2 regions of the Shewanella sp. Sh95 genome follow, and region 1 is predicted to be linked to the other one. Evidence: predicted binding sites of a transcription regulator. Region 1 holds the regulator's gene; the other holds the start of a gene.
What was found. The regulator FliA, encoded in region 1, starts transcription of late flagellar genes. The targets are predictions, from matches to a motif close to CTAAAGNTNNNNNNNNNNNNGCCGATA.

Region 1 (7,808 bases):
TCCAAGCTGCGACCTCAATTAACGAGCAAACTTTAAGTTTTTTACCTCGACTTATTGTGACCTTGCTTGCTTTGATGTTAATGGGTCATTGGTTAGTACAGACCTTAATGGATTTCTTTATTGAAATGGTTAACCGTATTCCTCAAGTGGTAGGTTAATCCCATGGAGTTGCTGCTTGATACGTTAATGCAAACCATTGCTTCGTATATGTGGCCACTGTTTCGAGTCGCCAGTATGCTGATGGTTATGGTGGTGTTTGGCGCGGCAACAACTCCTACTCGTGTGCGTTTACTTCTTGCTATTGCCATAACCCTCGCAATAGCCCCCGTGTTGCCGCCCGTTAAGGATGCAGAACTCTTTTCCTTAAGCGCTGTTTTTATTACCGCTCAGCAAATTATTATTGGCGTCGCCATGGGTTTTGTGACCCAAATGGTGATGCAAACCTTTGTGTTAACGGGCCAGATCATTGGTATGCAAACTAGTTTAGGTTTTGCTTCTATGGTTGACCCTGGCTCTGGTCAACAAACGCCAGTGATAGGTAACTTCTTTTTGTTACTCGCAACGTTGATTTTTCTCGCTGTCGATGGACACCTGTTGATGATCCGCATGCTCGTCGCCAGTTTTGAGACCTTACCGATTTCGAATCAAGGATTAACCTTGACAAGTTATCGCTCGCTGGCGGAATGGGGCTCCTATATGTTTGGCGCGGCACTGACTATGTCGCTCTCGGCGATTATTGCCTTACTACTCGTTAACTTATCCTTTGGGGTCATGACCCGCGCCGCGCCGCAGCTGAACATTTTCTCGATAGGTTTCCCCATCACTATGATTGGTGGACTGCTGATTTTATGGTTGACCTTGACTCCCGTAATGGCTCATTTCGAAGAAGTCTGGGCATCGGCACAGCTTTTGCTTTGCGATATTTTAGGGCTTCAGTGCCAAGCCGATGGCATACTTTAACCGGATAGGAACGCGTAATGGCTGAAGAAAGTAGCGGCGAACGCAGCGAGGAACCCACCGGGAGGCGCCTCGAACAGGCGCGGGAAAAAGGTCAGGTTGCCCGTTCCAAAGAATTAGGTACGGCCACAGTTCTGCTTTCGGCTGCAACAGGACTGTATATGCTCGGCCCTGGTATTGCAAAAGCACTTTCCAATGTGTTTGAACGTGTGTTTACCATGGATAGAGCTGCAATTTTTGATACTAATCAAATGTTTAATGTCTGGGGCGTTGTCGGCGGCGAAATAGGTTGGCCGTTGCTTAAGATTATGCTGCTGATTGTGGTGGTGGCATTTATCGGAAACGTGTCCCTTGGTGGAATGAATTTTTCTACCCAAGCCATGATGCCTAAAGCCAGCAAAATGAGCCCGATTGCGGGTTTTAAACGGATGTTTGGTGTGCAAGCCTTGGTTGAATTAACGAAGGGCATTGCTAAGTTTTCTGTTGTCGCGTTGGCGGCATATTTTCTTCTAAATCATTATTTTAATGATATTTTACTCCTTTCTGCCGATCATCTTCCTGGGAATGTCTACCACGCTTTAGATTTACTGGTATGGATGTTTATCCTACTTTGCTCTTCCGTATTATTCATTGTAGTGATCGATGTGCCATTTCAGATCTGGAACCATAATAAACAGCTGAAAATGACTAAGCAGGAGGTCAAAGACGAGTATAAAGATACCGAGGGTAAACCTGAGGTCAAAGGGCGAGTCCGCCAAATGCAGCGTGAATTAGCGCAGCGGCGCATGATGGCCGAAGTTCCCAATGCGGATGTGATTGTGGTGAACCCTGAGCACTATGCAGTGGCGATAAAATATGATGTTAAGCGCTCTGCAGCACCGTTTGTGATTGCTAAGGGTGTCGATGAGGTTGCCTTTAAAATTCGTGAGGTAGCAAGGGCGCATAATATAGCCATCGTTACTGCACCACCACTTGCGCGGGCGATTTACCATACCACTAAACTTGATCAACAAGTCCCCGAAGGCCTATTTACCGCGGTAGCACAGGTACTCGCTTATGTATTCCAGTTAAGGCAGTATCAAAAAGGGCGTGGCCGCAAACCTATCCCTATCCCTGTTAATCAACCCATTCCTGACGATCTAAAGCACTAGTTAAGTGTTAGGTTACCGAAGAAATAGTTCACAGAGATAAACCCACAACAAGAAGCGCTAGCGGTTGGCGCGCTTTTTGCTTTCAGGCTGCTATACGTCAAAGTTTAGGTATCTGTGAATGGATGTTAAAGCCTCCCTAGGCCAAGTAAAACAGTTGAAACTGAGCTCTTTCAAGGGCATAGGTACACCAATGCTAGTACTCGCAGCATTGGCCATGATTGTATTACCTATCCCGCCGTTTCTACTCGACGTTTTATTCTCCTTTAACATTGCCTTGGCTTTGATTGTTCTTCTTGTCGCGATTTATACCGACAGACCCTTAGACTTTGCTGCGTTTCCAACTGTTTTACTAGTTGCAACACTGCTACGACTCGCACTTAACGTGGCATCGACCCGAGTGGTGTTACTCGAAGGTCACAATGGTGGTGATGCCGCCGGTAAGGTGATTGAGGCCTTCGGCTCCGTGGTGATTGGCGGTAACTATGCCGTGGGTCTAGTCGTATTTATCATCTTGATTATTATTAACTTTGCTGTTGTGACTAAAGGTGCTGGCCGTATTGCCGAGGTGAGTGCTCGCTTTACCTTAGATGCGATGCCCGGTAAGCAAATGGCCATCGATGCCGACTTAAACGCAGGTATTATTAATCAGGATCAAGCTAGAACCAGACGCGCCGAGGTGACCCGCGAAGCGGACTTCTATGGCGCAATGGACGGTGCATCTAAGTTTGTGAAGGGCGATGCGATTGCCGGTATCATGATTTTGGTTATCAACATTCTCGGTGGGTTTATTATCGGGATTGTGCAACACGGTTTGACATTCTCCCAAGCCGTTGAAATTTATACCCTGTTAACCATCGGTGACGGTCTCGTCGCGCAAATTCCAGGTCTATTACTGTCAATCGCCGCGGCGTTGATGGTGACCCGTCAAAATGAATCTGGCGATATGGGCCAGATGTTAATTAGTCAGATGTTTGACAGTCACAAGTCGCTCAGTATTGCGGCTGGCGTACTCTTTGTCATGGGTATTGTACCTGGCATGCCACATATGGCGTTTTTAAGCTTTGCCGTGATCACAGCTGGTGCGGCTTACTTTATCTTCAAACGTAATGAAGCCAAACGTGCCAAAGCCCTTGAGCAAGTCAAAACGGGCCCAATGGAAAGAGCCGAAAGAGAGCCTAAGGAACTTAGCTGGGACGATGTGCATCATGTTGACACTATCGGTCTTGAAGTGGGTTACCGTTTAATCCCCTTAGTCGATAAAGGTCAAGGTGGAGAATTACTCAGCCGGATCAAAGGTGTACGTAAAAAGCTTTCGCAAGAATTGGGATTCTTGGTTCCTGCGGTTCACATACGTGACAATTTAGACCTTTCGCCTAATGCCTATCGTATTTCTCTTATGGGTGTTGTTGTGGGTGAGGCGGATATTCGCCATGACTGCGAGCTCGCCATTAATCCGGGACAAGTGTACGGTAAGTTAGATGGTATTGAGACCCGTGATCCTGCCTTTGGTCTCGAAGCCGTGTGGATTGCCCCTGAACTGCGTGAACATGCCCAAACCTTAGGGTATACGGTAGTGGATGCCGCGACGGTAGTGGCAACTCATATCAGCCAAATATTGACGAATAATGCAGCAAAACTTTTAGGCTACGAAGAAGTGCAACAACTGATGGATATGCTTGCTAAACACTCGCCTAAGTTGGTGGATGGCTTTATTCCTGATGTGATGCCGCTCGGAAATGTCGTAAAAGTGATGCAAAACCTATTAAATGAAGGAGTTTCTGTCAGAGACTTGCGTACCATAGTGCAAACTTTGTTAGAATACGGCACTAAGAGTAACGATACTGAAGTGTTAACAGCGGCGGTGCGTATCGCATTGAAGCGCATGATCGTTCAAGAGATCTCTGGCCCTGAACTCGAAATCCCCGTCATAACTTTGGCGCCAGAGTTGGAACAGATGTTGCATCAATCAATGCAAGCAACGGGTGGAGATGGTCCCAATATCGAGCCAGGTCTTGCGGAGCGTATGCAACAATCCTTAGCGGATGCCGCTCAAAAGCAAGAAATGGTCGGACAGCCTGCCATTTTGCTAACGTCTGGTATGTTACGTGCGACCCTGTCTCGCTTTGTTAAATATACTATTCCTAATCTCAGAGTGATTTCTTACCAAGAAATCCCCGATGAAAAGCAAATACGCATCGTATCTGCCGTCGGGCAGTAGAGGACGCATAAGTGAAGATTAAACGTTTTTTTGCCAAAGACATGCGTGCTGCACTGGCCCAAGTGAAGGACACGCTCGGCTCCGATGCGGTGATTATGTCCAATAAAAAGGTGAACGGCGGTATTGAGATTGTCGCTGCCGTTGACTACGACGAGCCAAAAGCGAAAGCGCCTGCTGCGACTCCGACCTTTATGGATGTGAGTGATGACTTAGTTTCGCTCGGCGCCAAAGCGCCGATCCGCGCTGAAACTAAGCTAAAACCCTCGGCGCCAGCGGACTCACTCCAAGCCTTGCTTGAGAAGCAACAAAATCGTTTAAACCAACAACTCACGCATCAACAACAAGATGCTGAGCTTCCTGCATGGGCTAAAGGATTACAAGCTACCGCAGCTGCGCCTAAAGCTGAGCGCCGTGATATGGGCAATCCCTTCGATAAAAAGTCACAGAGTTCGCAAAAGCAAAATGCCGATCTTGAAGCCATGCGCGACGAGTTATCATCCTTACGTAATTTGTTGACACATCAGGTTTCAGCATTGATGACTGAGCATAAAAAGCGTATCGACCCTGTCGGTGCCATGCTGGAGTCAAAGTTGTTGGAGGCCGAGTTTTCACCAGCGGTGGCAAACAAATTAGCTGCGCTGAGCCAACACTATACTCCTGCAGAATTAGTTCGTGCACTGCCGCAAAGTCTTGCGAATATGCTTGATAATCAAGGTGATGATATTGTTAAGCAAGGCGGTGTTGTAGCATTAGTTGGTCCCACTGGTGTGGGGAAAACCACTTCCTTGGCTAAACTGGCCGCACGCTTTGCTGCTCACCATGGTGCTGACCAAGTGGCATTGATTACCACAGATCATTATCGTATTGGCGCCTATGAGCAATTGGCCACCTATGGCAAAATCATGGGCTGCCCAGTCAAACAAGCCCATGACCTTGCTGAACTAGAGCAAATTCTGTATCAGTTTAGAAATCGCAAGCTAGTATTGATAGATACCGCGGGTATGGGCCAACGAGATATGCGGCTTTACCAGCAACTTGATAATTTAACTGCAAATAGCAGAATACCTATCCGCAGTTATCTGGTACTGTCTGCCACAGGACAGCGCCGCGTGCTGCAAGATGCTGTAAATCACTTTAAACGCATTCCCTTATCTGGTGTTGTACTCACCAAACTTGATGAATCTGTGTCTTTAGCGGGCGCATTAAGTGTGTTGATCCAAAGTGGATTGCCATTAAGTTATGTTACGGATGGGCAGCGAGTGCCCGAAGATATGAAAGTTGCTGATACTTTGATGCTCGCTGAGCAAGCATTAGCGGCCTTAGAAAACACAGAACAACAATCGTTACCAGACACAGCGTGGTCAGATAATATGACCTGTGCATTTGAGTAGAGTTATGACCCTGGATCAAGCAAGTGGTTTACGTATGATGAATCAACCCTATAACGAAAAAGTGAAAGTAATCGCGGTTACGGGTGGTAAAGGTGGTGTGGGTAAAACCAGCGTATCCATCAATACTGCCGTAGCATTAGCCGAGAAGGGCAAGCGTGTCTTAGTGCTTGATGCTGACCTTGGCTTAGCAAACGTTGATGTCATGTTAGGGATCCGTGCTGAACGTAACCTTTCCCATGTATTGTCTGGCGATGCTGAGTTAGATGACATTATTGTCCGGGGGCCTAAAGGTATTGGGATTGTGCCAGCCACATCGGGTACTCAAGGCATGGTAGAGCTAAGTCCTGCGCAACATGCGGGCTTAATTCGTGCTTTCAGTGAGATGCGCACCCAGTTTGATATCCTCATCGTGGATACTGCCGCGGGGATTTCTGACATGGTACTCAGTTTCTCCCGTGCGTCACAGGATGTGTTGGTTGTTGTTTGTGACGAACCAACGTCTATTACTGACGCCTATGCGTTAATCAAAATCCTCAGCCGTGAACACGGCGTCTTCCGCTTTAAAATTGTTGCAAATATGGTGCGTAGTTTACGCGAAGGTATGGAATTGTTTGCTAAACTCAGTAAAGTGACCGACAGATTCTTGGACGTGGCACTTGAATTAGTTGCGACCATTCCATTTGATGAAAATTTGCGTAAATCGGTTCGCAAGCAAAAGTTAGTGGTTGAAGCTTATCCTAAGTCTCCCGCTGCAATTGCTTACCAAGGCCTAGCGAATAAAATTATGAGCTGGCCAGTACCACAGCAACCTGGTGGGCATTTGGAGTTTTTCGTTGAGCGCTTAGTTCAACGACCAGATTTTCAAGAGGAAAAAACGAGTGAATAAAGCCGCAGCGTATACTTGTTTAGACAATAAAACGTCAATCGTTGAACAGTATGCACCGTTGGTTAAAAGAATTGCACATCACTTGCTCGCCAGATTACCTGCCTCTGTGCAGTTAGATGACCTGCTACAGGCGGGGATGATGGGATTATTAGAAGCATCATCTAAGTTTGATGGCGGTAAAGGTGCAAAGTTTGAAACCTTCGCCGGCATAAGGATCCGTGGCGCCATGTTGGATGAAATCCGTCGTGGCGATTGGGTTCCTCGTTCTGTCCACCGAAATAATCGTCGAGTTGCCCAAGCTATTGATGAATTAGAGCAAGTGCTAGGTCGTGATGCGCGCGACACAGAAATTGCAGAAAAACTTGATATGACGCTCGATGAGTACCATCATATTCTTAACGATGTTTCTGTTGGTAAAATCATAGGGATAGAAGACTTAGGCGTATCACAGGATATACTCACTACAAGCGATGATATTAGCGATGGTACGTTTGAGGTCTTGGCAGAAACCCAGTTTCATTCTGCACTTGTTGAGGCGATAAAATTATTGCCCGAAAGGGACGCGCTAGTGCTATCGTTATACTACGATGAAGCATTGAATTTAAAAGAGATTGGCGCCATTCTTGAGGTAAGCGAATCGCGTGTTAGCCAGATATTAAGTCAGGCAATGTTGCGACTCAAAGGCAAACTCAAGCATTGGACATAAGTATAATTATTAATTGAGCACTGAATGTCAGCTCACCGGAGGAAACCTTGGACAAGAATATGAAGATTCTCATCGTTGATGACTTTTCGACAATGAGACGTATCATCAAGAACTTGTTGCGAGACTTGGGCTTTAACAACACCCAGGAAGCGGACGATGGCTCAACCGCCTTGCCAATGTTGCAAAAAGGCGATTTTGATTTTGTCGTTACAGACTGGAATATGCCAGGCATGCAGGGTATCGATTTACTTAAAGCCATTAGGGCCGATGACTCCTTGAAGCATTTACCGGTATTAATGGTCACTGCCGAGGCAAAACGTGAACAAATTATTGCTGCAGCACAAGCGGGTGTGAATGGGTATGTGGTAAAGCCTTTTACCGCAGCAACATTGAAAGAGAAGCTAGATAAAATATTTGAACGACTCGCTTAAGCAGGGATGAGCTATGAAGCCACATACATCAGGGCTCATCACGCTCGAGCATGCTCAGCGTTTAGTCG
Region 2 (7,808 bases), on a different contig from region 1:
ATACGGCGGCGATGGCCGTAACTACCATGGAAATGGGCATAGCTTTTGACGCGGGCATTCTCAGTAATACAAGAAAGATCATTACACTGAGCACTGGCGTCAAGCTGGCGAGGAGTTGGAGTATTGTCATGCTTGCCTCTACATAAAGTGGTCTGTCTTATTTTTTATAGGAATCTTATTGGTGCTTCGATATCAGAACTTATGGTGGATAAATCAGCAGTATTCACTACTAATAATCACTGTTACGACATTCTGTGGTGTGTACTAGACGCTATTCGGGGTTGAACTTATATGATCTAGATCATTTTGACTGCTGTATGAAATGCTAATTTACAGTGCTGCGGGAGGCTTCTCTCATAGGATTTCTTCAACTGTGACCAATGTCACTTAAAGAGTGGTTTGTATATTCCTATGCTCAATAATTAATTTAACTTGTGTGCTTTTTAGTTATAAAAAATCAGATCTTCACTAAATTAGCGATCAGTATTGCAATTAACTGATCCATTTATTTCATTAATGGGCACTTAATGAATTTTTAAGACAATATTAAGGTGTGATCTATGTCACTCAGATTCTTATTAAAAGGAACGGTGGTTTTTAATGATTTATTTTAAATATATGATTTTTATTATTTTATATCATTTTTAGACTGAGGTTTTTAGCGTGATGTAGCTCACGCTTTATCGGATGGGGAAATTGAGTGTGAGCAATGTCACTTTATGAAATATGAGTTAATCTGAAATTTAATAACGGTTAATAAAGCTGTTTACAGCAATGCAGCTGCACAACTCCATTTTGTTAACAACTATAGTCAGTCATTATCTCTATTTTTTTATGGTAGGTTGCTTGAGTTAAGCTTCGCATCATCTCATCGTACAAACTCAAAACAACTTACTGCCCCAGCCGAGTTTACTTCGCAACACATGGAAGTAATTATGGCCTTTAGGATGGATAAGCCTAAGTTGCTCAGAGCTGCGGCGCACGATGATCTCATCGCCGGGTAATACCGCTAAATGCACATGGCCATCACAGCTAACCTCAAGGTTTTCGCCATTTTCAGGGGAAACCACCATCTTAATGGTGCTGCAAGCATCGACCACGATAGGGCGGCATGACAAGGTGTGTGGAAACATCGGGACTAAAATTAATGCCTGTAAATTGGGGGTGAGAATCGCCCCACCTGCTGACAGTGCATAGGCGGTTGATCCCGTGGGAGTGGAAACTATCATGCCATCGGCGCGTTGGCTGTACATGAATTGATTGTCAATATAGACCTCAAATTCAATCATGTGAGCGATCTTACCCGGATGCAGCACCGCTTCATTCACCGCGGTATTACTGGCTTTTAGCTGTCCATGGCGATAGACCTCTGCCTCAAGTAAAAAACGGTGCTCGGTATCAAACTCACCATCGAGCACTTTAGCGAGCGCCTCTTCGAATGCATCCGGCGGTAAATCCGTTAAAAAGCCAAGGTTGCCACGGTTTACACCAATCACGCCCACATCGAAGCGTGCCATTACTCTGGCGGCGCCGAGCATATTGCCATCACCGCCAACGACTATCGCTAAATCACAACGCTCGCCAATCTCTAATAAATCAACCGCCACAATTTGTGGGCCTAACTCAGTTGCTACCCGCTCTTCTACGAGGACTTCATAACCTTGCATTGTCAGCCAGTGGTGCAGACGTTTGAGGGTTTGATTTGTCCCTGGATGATGCGGCTTACCAATTAGGCCAATGGTGTGGAACTTTGTGGTCATATTTATGCTAGATCTGGCCTTAGGCCTTGAAACGTCAAAATTGATCCCCATAATATGCCCAGAGTATTTAGAAACAAAGCATTTTTAGCTGGAGTGAAAATGAGCAACGAGTCGATTAAAGCAGAACAGGATCTGATCCAAGAGGGTGTAGAGTCTGAAGTTTCTACCGAAGAAGCAAGTCTGATTGATGAGCTTACCCAAGCCAATTTCCGTATTGAAGAGCTGGAACAGTTACTCGCTGACGCTTTGGCGAAAGTTGATGAGCAAAAAGATTCAGTAATACGTGCAGCTGCCGAAGTGGATAACATTCGTCGTCGCGCTGCGATGGATGTAGAGAAAGCCAATAAGTTTGCTCTGGAAAAATTCGCCAACGAATTGCTGCCAGTGATAGACAATATGGAGCGAGCGCTGCAAGGGACTAATCCGCAGGATGAAACCACTAAAGCTATCTATGAAGGTGTTGAGTTAACACAAAAGAGTTTGTTGACCGCTGTGGCGAAATTTGGTGTAAAACAAATTGATCCTCAAGGACAAGCCTTCAACCCTGATCAACATCAAGCGATTGGTATGCAACCAAGTGCTGAATTCCCAGCCAATACTGTGATGTTAGTAATGCAAAAAGGCTATGAACTGAATAGCCGTTTATTGCGCCCAGCCATGGTGATGGTGTCTCAAGGTGGCCCTAGTCAAGAGTCTGCTTCGATTGATATTGAAGCGTAAGCGGTAAAACGTTAAACCAATAAAAAGGACTGCAGATGCAGTCCTTTTTAGTTTAAAACTTTTATTGTAAGTTAATCAGTAGCTTATTTTATCATAAACAGGGAGCAAGCTCCCTTGAGCTTAATTGGCAAGATAGGCATTAATCTGCGCTAACATGCCTTCGGCATCGAGTTGTAAGTCATGGATCACTTCTTCTGGTGATCCATGTTTAATAAACTCATCGGGCAAGCCAATTTGTAGTACAGGTTTAGGCATTTTAAGCTTTTGCAGAAGCTCTAGCACACCTGAGCCAGCGCCGCCCATAATGGCGTTTTCTTCCACTGTGACGAGCACATCGTGGGTTTGCGCCATCTCTTTGACTAAATCCACATCCAGCGGTTTCACAAAGCGCATATCGACCACTGTTGCATCTAAACTCTCTGCGGCAGTGAGTGCTGCGGCTAAGGTAGTCCCGAAGTTAAGCATCGCGATACGTTTGCCTAAACGCTTAATCACCCCTTTACCAATTGGCAGCGCCGTCATGGCTTCAACTTGAGTCGCACCTGTTGCACTACCTCTTGGATAGCGTACCGCGCTTGGACCTGCATCATAGCAATACCCGGTATACAGCATCTGGCGACATTCATTTTCATCCGATGGCGCCATAATCACCATATTTGGAATACAGCGCATAAAGCTTAAATCAAACGCCCCTTGATGGGTTGGGCCGTCGGCACCGACAATACCTCCACGATCAATGGCAAATAGTACGGGTAAACGCTGCAATGCGACGTCGTGGATCAGCTGATCATAGCCGCGTTGTAAGAAGGTCGAATAGATTGCGACCACAGGTTTATAGCCCTCACAGGCAAACCCTGCACCTAAGGTCACCGCATGTTGCTCGGCAATGGCTGCATCAAAATATTGTTTTGGGAAGCGCTGCGAGAACTCCACCATACCCGACCCTTCACGCATGGCAGGGGTAATGCCTAAGACTTTTTCATCCTGCTCAGCGATATCACATAACCATTTGCCAAACACTTGAGAGAAGGTTGGTAGTCCCGGCTTAGTCGCTGGCTTCTTAAATTGTGATGGGTCAAATTTAGGGACGGCGTGCCAACCGATAGGATCTTTTTCTGCTGGCTCATAACCGCGACCTTTTTTGGTCATAATGTGTAGCACTTGTGGCCCCTTGAGATTGCGCATATTGCGCAGGGTTTCCACTAGGGCATCGACATCGTGGCCATCGATAGGGCCGATATAGTTAAAGCCTAATTCTTCAAACAGTGTGCCAGGAACCACCATGCCTTTGAGGTGTTCTTCGGTGCGCTTGGCCATTTCTTTGATAACAGGCATGCCCTTGAGCACTTTCTTGCTGCTTTCACGAATCGTGGTGTAGAAGCGGCCTGACATCAATTGGGCTAAGTGATTGTTGAGTGCGCCGACATTTTCTGAAATCGACATTTCATTATCGTTTAGCACCATCAGCATATCATTGTGCAAATCACCCGCGTGGTTCATTGCCTCGAATACCATGCCGCCTGTCATTGCACCATCGCCAATCACGGCAACCACTTTACGGCCTGCCTGTTCTTTTTCGGCTGCAACGGCCATGGCTAATGCGGCACTGATGGAGGTGCCTGAGTGGCCTACGCTAAAGGTGTCATATTCACTTTCTTCCCGCCAAGGGAAGGGGTGTAAACCGTTCTTTTGCCTAATGGTGTGCATTCTATCACGGCGACCAGTGAGGATTTTATGGGGATAGGCTTGGTGACCAACATCCCAAATCAAACGGTCAAACGGGGTGTTATAGACATAATGCAGGGCAACAGTCAGCTCGACAGTGCCAAGCCCAGAGGCAAAATGTCCGCTGGACATGCCAACGGACTTAAGAAGGAACTCCCGCAACTCATCGGCCAATTGGGGTAATAGGGCCTGTGGAAGCTGGCGGAGTTCATTAGGTGTGTTGGCCTGTGCCAACACTGGAAACTGAGAAATGTCCAAACTCATAGCGAGATACTTCGTCTCTTTTTATATTCTTCGCTCAATAATATAGCGGGCGAAGTCTGCAATTAACTGGCTATTGTATGGCAATTTAGCCAGCGCTGATAGTGCCTCTTGGATCAGTTGCGCGGCGGTATCTTTTGCGCCTTGCAGTCCAAGTAGTTGCGGAAAAGTACTCTTATTTGACTCGGCATCTGAGCCTTGAGGTTTGCCGAGTTCTTCCGTGGTGGCAATAATGTCCAGAATATCGTCTTGGACTTGGAAGGCAAGTCCTACGGCATGGGCAAATTCCATCATAGTCTGATATTGATCTTTTGGCGCGTTCGCGGCGATCAAGGCTAACTCAACGGCGCAGCTGATCAGCGCCCCTGTTTTCATATTATGCAGTTGAGTTAATGCTTTAAGATCAATGTGCTTATCGGTGGAGGCTAAGTCGATGGCTTGACCGCCGCACATCCCCCGATAACCAGAGGCTTTTGCCAATGCTCTGACCATAGCGATATGTTGCTCGCTGGTAATCCCTGGCACGGCTTCAGTCACAATCTCAAAAGCTAAAGTTTGTAGTGCATCCCCAGCAAGAATTGCGGTGGCTTCATTGAAAGCGATATGCACTGTGGGTTGACCACGGCGAAGTGCATCATCATCCATAGCGGGTAAATCGTCATGGATTAACGAATAGGCGTGGATGCATTCAATCGCGGCGGCGCAGGCATCGAGTTTTTCAAGTGCTACGCCAAACATTTGCCCGACACTGTAAACCAAGAAGGGACGAATGCGTTTTCCCCCTAAAAGGGCGCCATGGGTCATCGCGGCTTTTAACTGAGGAGCTGTATCTTCGAGTGTACTAAAACGTTGTTTTAATTCGTTATCAACTCGTAGTTGATATTCTTTTATTGCATTGACTAACACGCTTATTCGCCCTCAACGGCATAGGGAGAGAGGGGCGCATTTTCATCCTGCTTGAGTAAAATGGCCACTTTTTGCTGAGCTTGTTCAAGTTTTGCCTGGCTGTTACGCACCAGATTGATGCCTCGTTCAAATTGTTTTAACGCATCATCGAGAGAGACATCGCCCTGCTCTAACTCAGCAACGATGCGCTCGAGTTCACCAAGGGATTCTTCAAAACTGAGATTTTCGGGTTTCTTTGCCACGTTAATAATTCCTTTGAAAGAGCGGACACAAGGTATATCAGGGCGGCTCAAGGGTCAAATTCAGTCGATGGATATTTGCTCGATAGCACGCTTTGTTGCTGAATTTTTTTCAGAAAATAGAAATTGCCGCTAAACTTGCTTAGAGCTTGTCCGATAAATGACAATAGTAGCATTATGCTTATAATCATCTTAAGACATCATAAAATAAGGCTTGGGTTAAGACCAAAGTGTTAACCGTTGACGGATGACATTTAGTGTTATTTTGCCAATAGAGTCAGTATCATGTCGTTTATACAGAATATTGAGGAGCCGTTGTGGATTTAGCTACAGTTATTGGACTAGTCGGGAGCTTTGGTTTTATCCTTTGGGCCATGGTAACCAGCGGCGGCATTGCAATTTTTATCGACATTCCTTCCGTCTTTATCGTGTTTGGTGGCTCCTTCTTTGTCGTGATGATGAAATTCAATTTAAAACAGTTTTTAGGTGCGGTAAAAATCGCAGTAAAAGCCTTTATGTTTAAAATTGATAAACCTGAAGATCTTATCGAACAATCTGTGACGATGGCTGATGCGGCGCGTAAAGGTGGATTTCTTGCTCTTGAAGAAGCACAAATTTCCAACAGTTTTATGCAAAAAGCCGTCGATATGTTAGTGGATGGTCATGACGGTGAGGTGGTACGTGCCGCGCTTGAAAAAGATATCGCCCTCACCGAAGAGCGCCATCGCAACGGCATCGCCATTTTCCGGGCTTTTGGTGACGTAGGACCCGCGATGGGGATGATTGGTACCCTAGTGGGCTTGGTGGCGATGTTATCCAATATGTCGGACCCGAAATCGATTGGCCCTTCAATGGCGGTTGCGTTGTTAACTACCCTATATGGTGCGGTAGTGGCTAACATGGTGTGTATTCCTATCGCCGATAAATTAAGCCTTAGAATGGGTGAGGAAATGCTAAACCGTAACTTGATTATGGATGCGGTATTGGCGATTCAAGATGGCCAAAACCCTCGAGTAATTGAAGGCTTTTTGAAGAACTATCTTGCTGAAAAACAGCGGAAAATCGATACAACGGACGGAGAGTAGCCCATGGCTAAGTGCAACTGTCCACCGCCCGGAGCACCACTCTGGTTGGCAACATTTGCCGATTTGATGTCCCTCTTGATGTGTTTCTTCGTGTTGCTGCTGTCATTCTCCGAAATGGATGTGATGAAGTTTAAGCAGATCGCAGGTTCGATGAAGTATGCATTTGGGGTGCAAAACAAAGTCGAAGTTAAAGATATTCCTAAGGGGACCTCGGTGATTGCCCTCGAGTTTCGTCCTGGTCGTCCCGATCCCACGCCGATTGAGATCATCAACCAACAAACCAATGAAATGACCGAACCCACGTTGGATTTCCAAGCGGGGGAAGATGATAGTGCGGGTGGGGTACAACAACAGAACGGTTCGCAGCGAGGTGGTGAAGCAACGGCCACGGCTCAAGAAACCGCTGATGCGGTGAAGGCAGAGGCTGCGGCAGCTCAGGATAAGATCAATCAGCAAGTGAAAAAAATGGCGCAGGAGCTCAATAAAGAGATCACCGATGGGGCGATTGAAATTGAGTCACTTGGACAGCAAATTATTATTCGCATCCGTGAAAAAGGTTCATTTGCCTCAGGCTCTGGTTTCCTACAACCGCGATTTAAACCAGTGGTGCGTTCGGTGGGGGAGTTGCTCAAAGATGTGCCGGGAATTATCACCGTATCGGGTTACACCGACGATATGCAGATAAGTGATGAGCTCTATAGCTCAAACTGGGATCTCTCCAGTAAACGTGCTGTAGCTGTGGCTGATGTGTTATTGCAGGTCAAGGGCTTTGATCCTAAACGGATGAAAGTGGTCGGTATGGCCTCAAATAATCCAATTGTTTTAAATGATTCGCCTGAAAATCGCGCGCGAAATCGTCGAGTTGAGATTGCGATTGAACAAGGTAAAGCAAAAGAATCCGAAGAAATTCAAGTAGGTAAATAGCTTTTAATCCAAATAAGTTATTTGATAAAAACGCCGTGACTTGCTCACGGCTTTTTTATTTGGGCTTTTTTGACTATAAGTTCAACTGTGCGTAAGCGCACGCCACGAGCAGCCCTAGTGTGGAAACAGGTGCGCCAATCGCCGTGAGTTTGTTATAATCCGGCGATTATTCTTTTAACCAATTTTGC

Region 2: the regulator FliA is predicted to act here: its motif matches at 5,744-5,770, upstream of pomA (flagellar motor protein PomA).

What each region holds. Positions count from the first base shown of each region.
Region 1 covers NZ_LGYY01000109.1:51,191-58,998, forward strand. The annotation lists gene fliQ (flagellar biosynthesis protein FliQ) at 1-158, shown strand, start outside; gene fliR (flagellar biosynthetic protein FliR) at 163-960, shown strand; gene flhB (flagellar biosynthesis protein FlhB) at 978-2,108, shown strand; gene flhA (flagellar biosynthesis protein FlhA) at 2,227-4,326, shown strand; gene flhF (flagellar biosynthesis protein FlhF) at 4,338-5,717, shown strand; gene AEA42_RS08240 (MinD/ParA family protein) at 5,722-6,603, shown strand; gene AEA42_RS08245 (RNA polymerase sigma factor FliA) at 6,596-7,309, shown strand; gene cheY (chemotaxis response regulator CheY) at 7,357-7,740, shown strand; gene AEA42_RS08255 (protein phosphatase CheZ) at 7,754-7,808, shown strand, end outside.
Region 2 covers NZ_LGYY01000185.1:5,530-13,337, reverse strand. The annotation lists gene AEA42_RS13585 (L-lactate permease) at 1-130, opposite strand, end outside; gene nadK (NAD(+) kinase) at 882-1,760, opposite strand; gene grpE (nucleotide exchange factor GrpE) at 1,860-2,480, shown strand; gene dxs (1-deoxy-D-xylulose-5-phosphate synthase) at 2,601-4,469, opposite strand; gene ispA ((2E,6E)-farnesyl diphosphate synthase) at 4,491-5,372, opposite strand; gene xseB (exodeoxyribonuclease VII small subunit) at 5,375-5,614, opposite strand; gene pomA (flagellar motor protein PomA) at 5,929-6,696, shown strand; gene AEA42_RS13550 (flagellar motor protein MotB) at 6,700-7,620, shown strand.